Sediminicoccus sp. KRV36: one gene and its partner. The protein of the gene in region 2 interacts with the protein of the main gene of each other region in a pairwise test. Links are inferred from orthologs where the notes say so. Each region holds a gene or a part of one and is shown on either strand. Other genes may lie near its edges. The genes, in order: murG and LHU95_RS02160.

Region 1 (3,088 bases), 820 kb from region 2 along the record:
CGCAGCGCATCGGCGCCGCCTCCCGCCACATGTTCCTGGAACGGCAGGTCTTCTATTCGACGCTCGCGGTGCTGGTGATGGTGGGCTGTTCGCTGCTCAATCCGCGCTGGGTGTTGCGCCTGGCCATCCTGGGTGCGCTGGGCGCCTTGGCGCTGACGGCGCTGACGCTGGTGGCCGGCACCGAGATCAAGGGCGCGCGGCGCTGGCTTTCGCTGCCGGGCATGTCGCTGCAACCCTCGGAGTTTCTCAAGCCCTGCCTCGCTGTCGTGTGCGCCTGGCTGATCGCGGAAGGCAAGCGCAGCCGGCGCTTCCCGGGGCTCATCCTGGCCTTCCTGATCATCGGCGTGGTGGCTGTGCTGCTGAAGCAGCAGCCGGATATCGGCATGCTGGCGGTGATTGTCGCGGTGTTTCTGGCGCAGGTCTTCGTCTCGGGCATCAACCTGATGTGGGTGGTTGCGGGGGCTGGCGGCGTCGCGGGGCTGGCGGTGCTGGCCTTCACCCTGCATGGCCATGTGCGCTCCCGCGTGCAGCGCTTCCTCGATCCCGAGGCAGGCGATAATTTCCAGATCCGCATGTCGCTGGAAGCCTTCGGCAATGGCGGCTTGCTGGGGCGCGGCCCGGGCGAAGGGCGCGTGAAGGATGCGCTGCCCGATGCCCATGCGGATTTCGTGTTTCCCGTGGCGGCGGAGGAATTCGGCCTGGTCGCCTGCCTCATCATCCTCGCCATCTTCGCCTTCGTGGTGATCCGCGGGCTGCTGCGCCTGATGAATGAGCGCGACGTATTCCTGTCCCTGGCAGCCACCGGGCTCCTGGTGCAATTCGGCCTGCAGGCCTTCATCAACATGGGCTCCTCGCTGCACCTCATCCCGACCAAGGGGATGACGCTGCCCTTCGTGAGCTATGGTGGCTCCTCTTCCATCGCGCTCGCCATCGGCATGGGCTTCCTCCTGGCGCTGACACGCCGCCGCAGTGCGCGGACGGAGGATTCGCAACCCTTCGCCCACGCCGTGCCGACATGAGGGGCCCGGCCATGCGTCCCATCGCCATCGCCGCCGGGGGCACCGGCGGGCATCTCTTTCCGGCCGAGGCGCTGGCCGCCGAGCTCTCCGCGCGCGGCGAACGCATCGTGCTCTTCACCGACGCGCGCTCCGCCGCCTTTGACAGCCCGGCCTTCGCCAATGCCGAGCGCTTCGTGCTGCGCGGCGAAGGGATCGCCGGGCGCAGCCTGCTGCGCGCCGCGCGTGGCGCCGCGCTGCTGGCCTCAGGCACGCTGACAGCGCGGCGGCTGTTGAAACAGCTGGACGCCGCCGCCGTGGTGGGGTTCGGCGGCTATCCGGCGATCCCGCCGGCGCTGGCGGCTCTCACGCTTGGCGCGCGCAAGCCCGCGCTGATCCTGCATGAGCAGAACGCCGTGCTGGGCCGCGCCAATCGCGCCTTGGCGACCCGGGCCGATATGCTCGCCCTGGCCTACGAGGACACGGCGCGGGTGCCCGCCGGGGCACGGACCAGCTGGGTGGGCAATCCGGTGCGGCCGGCGCTGGCCGCCCTGGCCGGTGCGGGCTATCCGCCGGCCAATGGCCCGCTGCGGCTGCTGGTCACGGGGGGCTCGCTCGGCGCGCGGATTTTCGCCGATCTCGTGCCCGCGGCGATTGCCGCCCTGCCGGAGGCCATTCGTGGCCGGCTGCTGATTGCCCAGCAATGCCGCGTGGAAGATCTGGAGCGCGTGCGCGCCGCCTATTCCGAGACCGGCATTCCGGTGGAGCTCTCGCCCTTCTTTCCCGACATCGCGGGCCGGCTGGCGGGCGCCCATCTGGTCATCGCCCGCGCCGGCGCCTCCACCGTGGCCGAAATCGCGTGCGCGGGGCGCCCTTCCCTGCTGGTGCCACTGCCCTCCGCGATTGACAATCACCAGGTGGCCAATGCGCGCGCGCTTGAGGCCGCCGGCGCCGCGCTGGTGCTGACCCAGGCCACGACGAATCCGGCGCGGCTGACCCAACTGCTGGCAGAATGGCTGGGGTCACCGGAAAGGCTTGCCGAAGCGGCCCAGGCTGCGGCATCCCTGGCGCGCCCCCAGGCGGCACGCGAACTCGCCGACCTCGTCCTTGCCCATGCCGCCCGAACCCAATCGCTCCAGGAATCACGCTGATGCGCGCGCTGCCACTCTCCATCGGGACGATCCATTTTGTGGGCATCGGCGGCATCGGCATGTCGGGCATCGCTGAGGTGCTGCACAATCTCGGCTACGCGGTGCAGGGCAGTGATATCGCCGAAGGCTACAATGTCACGCGCCTGCGCGAGGCCGGCATTCCCGTCATGATCGGCCATGCCGCCGAGAATCTTCGCAACGCGCAGGTGGTGGTGGTCAGCACGGCGGTGAAGCGCGACAACCCGGAGGTCCAGGCCGCGCGGCGCCGGCTGTTGCCGGTGGTGCGGCGCGCCGAGATGCTGGCGGAACTCATGCGCCTCAAATGGGGCATCGCGGTCGGCGGCACCCATGGCAAGACGACGACCACAAGCCTCATCGCCTGTGTGCTGGAGCAAGCCAAGCTCGACCCCACTGTCATCAATGGCGGCATCATCAATGCCTATGGCACGAACACGCGCATGGGCACGGGCGAGTGGATGGTGGTTGAGGCGGATGAGAGCGATGGCAGCTTCCTGCGCCTGCCGAGCACCGTCGCCGTCGTCACCAACATGGATGCCGAGCACCTCGACCACTGGGGGACCGAGGAGGCGATGCGCGAGGGCTATGCGCAATTCGTCGGCAATATTCCCTTCTATGGCTTTGCCGTCCTTTGCGCCGACCATCCGGCCGTGCAGGCGATGATTCCCAAGCTGGATCGCCGGCTGGTCACCTATGGTTTCTCGCCGCAGGCCGATGTGCGCGCCGAAAAACTGCTCACCAATCGCATGGGCGCCAGCTTCGAAGTGACGGTGCAGGACCGCGTCAGCGGCCGCGCGCGCACCATGCAGCCCTTCCGCCTGCCGATGCTGGGCAGCCACAATGTGCAGAATGCACTGGCCGCCATCGCGGTCGGTGTCGAGATGGATGTACCCGAGGATGTGATCCGCGCCGCATTGGCCGGTT
Region 2 (3,309 bases):
TCGCCGCATCGCCCACCGCGCGCGGCCCACGCCCGGCCGAGAGCCCCGCATGGCAGCCGATATAGCCGATGGCGAGCCCGAACACCGCGGCCTTGCCCAGCCCGCCGGCCAGATCCTCGATGGAGAGCCATTGCTCCAGCTGGTTCAGCACCGCCACCGGCGGGAAGCCCAGCGCGCTCATCACCATCATCATGCCGATGATGCCCGTGACATTCATCACCATGGTCAGGGCCGGCATGACCAGCATGGAGGCGATGATGCGCGGCACCACCAGCCACGCGACGGGGTCGAGGCCCATGATCCGCAGCGCGTCCACCTCCTCATTCACCCGCATGGTGCCGAGCTCGGCCGCATAGGCCGAGCCGGTGCGCCCGGCGAGGATGATTGAGGCGAGCAACGGCCCCAGTTCGCGCGTCAGTGAAATGCCGACCAGCTGCGGGATGAAGATCTCCGCGCCGAATTGCCGCATCGGCACCGAGGATTGAAAGGCCAGGATCACGCCGATCAGCGTGCCCAGCAGGATGCAGAGCGGAAAGGCCCGCGTGCCGGCCTCATCCAGGTGGCGCAACAGTTCGGCCCAGCGCAGCCGCCAGGGGCGCGGCACGATGCGGGCTGTGGCCAGCACCGTCTCGCCCAGGAAGTTCATCCGCTCGGCGAAGCGGCGCAGCAGGCCGAGCGTGGCCGCGCCGATATTGGTCAGCGGCTGGAAGGGCTTGGGCTTGGGCGGTGGCGGCTCGGTGGCGACGGCCGCGCGGAAGCGGGCCAGGGCGGCGCGGGCGGCGGCGTCCTCGGGCTCCTCCCACTCGGCCCCGGCGTCGGCCTCCGCAGCCTCTCCTGGCCCTCCAGCTTGGGCGGTCCCGGCGCGGGCCAGGCTGACCAGCAACGCCGCCCCGCCGGAATCCAGCCGGGTGACGCCGCGCGCATCAATGGTGATCTGGGCGGCCCCCCGGGCGGCGCGCATCGCCTCCTGCCAGCGCCCGGCGGCCTCAGCGGTATCGAGCACGCCGGAAAAGCGCAGCCGGAGGCGCCCGCCAGTCGTTTCGGAGCTGAATGAATCAACGGGCATGCTCTCCGAAAGATGCACGTCCGGGACGGGGGCGTTCAAGGAAATTGGGCGGCCTTCATGCCTGGCCGGGAAGCAACGCATGCAGCAGCACCGCGGTTGCCGCCGCGACATTGAGGCTCTCGACGAGGCCGGAGCCGGGCAGCGTCACGCGCTCGGCGCAGCAGGCCAGGATGTCGGGCGTGAGGCCGGTTTCCTCGGCCCCCATCACCAGCGCGATGGGCTTGGTCCGGGCAATGCGCGCCGGCGGCAAGCCGCCCGTCGCGACGGCGCCCACGATGTGCAGCTGCCCCGAAAGCCGGCGCAGCGTGCTGCCCAGATCCTCGGCGCGATAGACCGCCAGATGCTCCAGCCCGCCTTCGGAGGTGCGGAAGGCGGCGTCGGACAGGTCCGCCTGGCGCGCATCGCCCGAGAGCAGCAGCGCCTTGGCGCCGAAGAAGGCGGCAGCCCGGGCGATGGCGCCCAGGTTATGCGGATTGCCGATGCCATCCAGCACCAGCAGCACGGGGGCCGCGAACAGGGCTGGCGGCGGCGGCGTGGGGATCGGCAGCGCCCGCCGCGGATCGGCGATGGCGACGATGCCGCCATGATGCTCCGTGCCGGCGATGCGCGCGAGTTCGTCGGACAGCACCTCCCGATACGCCTTCTGGTGCCGCGCCAGATAGCGGCAGAGCGGGCCGGCGACGGGGCGGCGCTCGGCCAGGTAATGCAGGCGCTGCACCGCCTCGGGCCGGCGGATGAACAGGGCGCGCACGGCATTCACGCCGCAGATGCGCTGCGGGTCGGGCCGGCGTGGGTGCGGCGGCGGGAAGCTGGACGGCCCGTAGCCGCCGCTGAATTCAGACATGGGCCATGGCCCGCAGCTGCGCGAGGAGTGCGGCGGGCACGGCGATCCCCTCAGCCTCGGCCCGTGCGCTCAGGCCATCGCGCCGAGCGCCGGGCAGCCGGACCCCCGCATCGCCCAGCATGGCGGCCACCACCGCCTCCATGCGGTCCAAGAAGGCCTCCTGGCCCGCCAGCGCCCCGGGATCCACCGCCAGCAGGGCATGGCCCAGGCGCGGCGGATGGGCGGAGGGCGCGAAGAAGCTATCCGCCTCGAAGCCGAAAGCCGCACCGCCGAGGGCCACGCACAGCACCTCGACCACCAGCGCCAGCGCGGCACCCTTGGTGCCACCCATGGCCAGCATCGCGCCATCCAGCGCGGCCTTGGCGTCCGTCGTGGGTTGCCCTTCCGCATCCAGCGCCCACCCCTCCGGAATGGCACGGCCCTCCTTGGCGGCGACCATGATCTTTCCGCGCGCCACTTCGGAAAGTGCCAGGTCCACCACCATCGGCGCGGCATTCCGGCGCGGAAAGGCCGCCGCGACCGGATTGGTGCCCAGCAGCGGGCGCCTGCCCCCCGGCACCGGCATCGCATAGGGCGAGTTGGTGAAGGCCAGCGCCACCAGACCCTGCTGCGCCAGGCGCCGCACCGGCAGCGCCATGGCGCCCGCGTGATGGCTGTTGGTGATGGCGATGAAGGCCACGCCATGCTCGGCCGCGCGGCGCGCCGCCTCGGCCTCGGCCAGGTGCAGCGCCGGATAGGCGAGGCCATTGCCGGCATCCACCAGCGCCGCGCCACCGCGCTGCCTGGTCACGCGGGGCACCGCCGCGCCATCGGCGCGCCCCTCGCGCAGGAAGCCCGCATACATCCCGACGCGTGACAGGCCATGCCCGCCCTGGCCCTCGGCCTCGGCGGCGACCAGTGCGGCCGCCGTCAGCGCGGCCATGTCCGGGTTGGCACCGGCGGCGCTGAGTGCAGCGGCCGCAAGGCTGCGGGCATCGGCGAGGGAAAGGCGGGGCGTGTCGCTCATCGGGCGGTTGAAGCCCGGATCAGTCATGGGGGCAATGCGCGCCGCTCCAGCCGCATGGGCAGCCGCGCCGCCAGGCTGAGCGTCAGCCCGGCGCGCGGGGCCGGGCGATGGCCCGGCAAGGCGCGCAGCCGGAAGCGCTGCGCGAGCGTTGCCAGCAGGATCATGCTGGCATGCAGCGTCATCGCCTCACCGACGCAATGCCGCGGCCCGTGGCCGAAGGGCAGGTAGGTGAAGGGGGCCGGGGCCGGCGCGCCGGGCAGGAAGCGCTCGGGGCGGAATTCATCCGGCGCCTCCCAGCGCGCCCGATGCCGGTGCAGCACCCAGGGCGCGATGCAGGCGAGGCTCCCGCGGGGCACTGGCACGCCCGCCACCTCGGTCGCCCGCGCCGCCACC

What was found.
Region 1: the proteins of LHU95_RS02160 (region 2) and murG interact in binary tests that used the Escherichia coli proteins (3 or more experiments, as listed by UniProt). The link is inferred for Sediminicoccus sp. KRV36 from one-to-one orthologs.

Annotation. Positions count from the first base shown.
Region 1 is NZ_CP085081.1:1,272,512-1,275,599, reverse strand. Bases 311-3,088 are described here. They hold murG (undecaprenyldiphospho-muramoylpentapeptide beta-N-acetylglucosaminyltransferase), read left to right. Parts: upstream 311-1,030; coding sequence 1,031-2,146; downstream 2,147-3,088. Other genes in these bases: murC (UDP-N-acetylmuramate--L-alanine ligase), read left to right, coding at 2,146-3,088; LHU95_RS05695 (putative peptidoglycan glycosyltransferase FtsW), read left to right, coding at 311-1,019. Outside these bases: more of LHU95_RS05695, read left to right, coding at 1-310. UniProt on the Escherichia coli protein: Cell wall formation. Catalyzes the transfer of a GlcNAc subunit on undecaprenyl-pyrophosphoryl-MurNAc-pentapeptide (lipid intermediate I) to form undecaprenyl-pyrophosphoryl-MurNAc-(pentapeptide)GlcNAc (lipid intermediate II).
Region 2 is NZ_CP085081.1:453,296-456,604, reverse strand. Bases 17-3,015 are described here. They hold LHU95_RS02160 (RNA methyltransferase), read right to left. Parts: upstream 1,911-3,015; coding sequence 1,122-1,910; downstream 17-1,121. Other genes in these bases: LHU95_RS02150 (cytochrome P450), read right to left, coding at 2,940-3,015; LHU95_RS02155 (Ldh family oxidoreductase), read right to left, coding at 1,903-2,943; LHU95_RS02165 (MlaE family lipid ABC transporter permease subunit), read right to left, coding at 17-1,066. Outside these bases: more of LHU95_RS02165, read right to left, coding at 1-16; more of LHU95_RS02150, read right to left, coding at 3,016-3,309.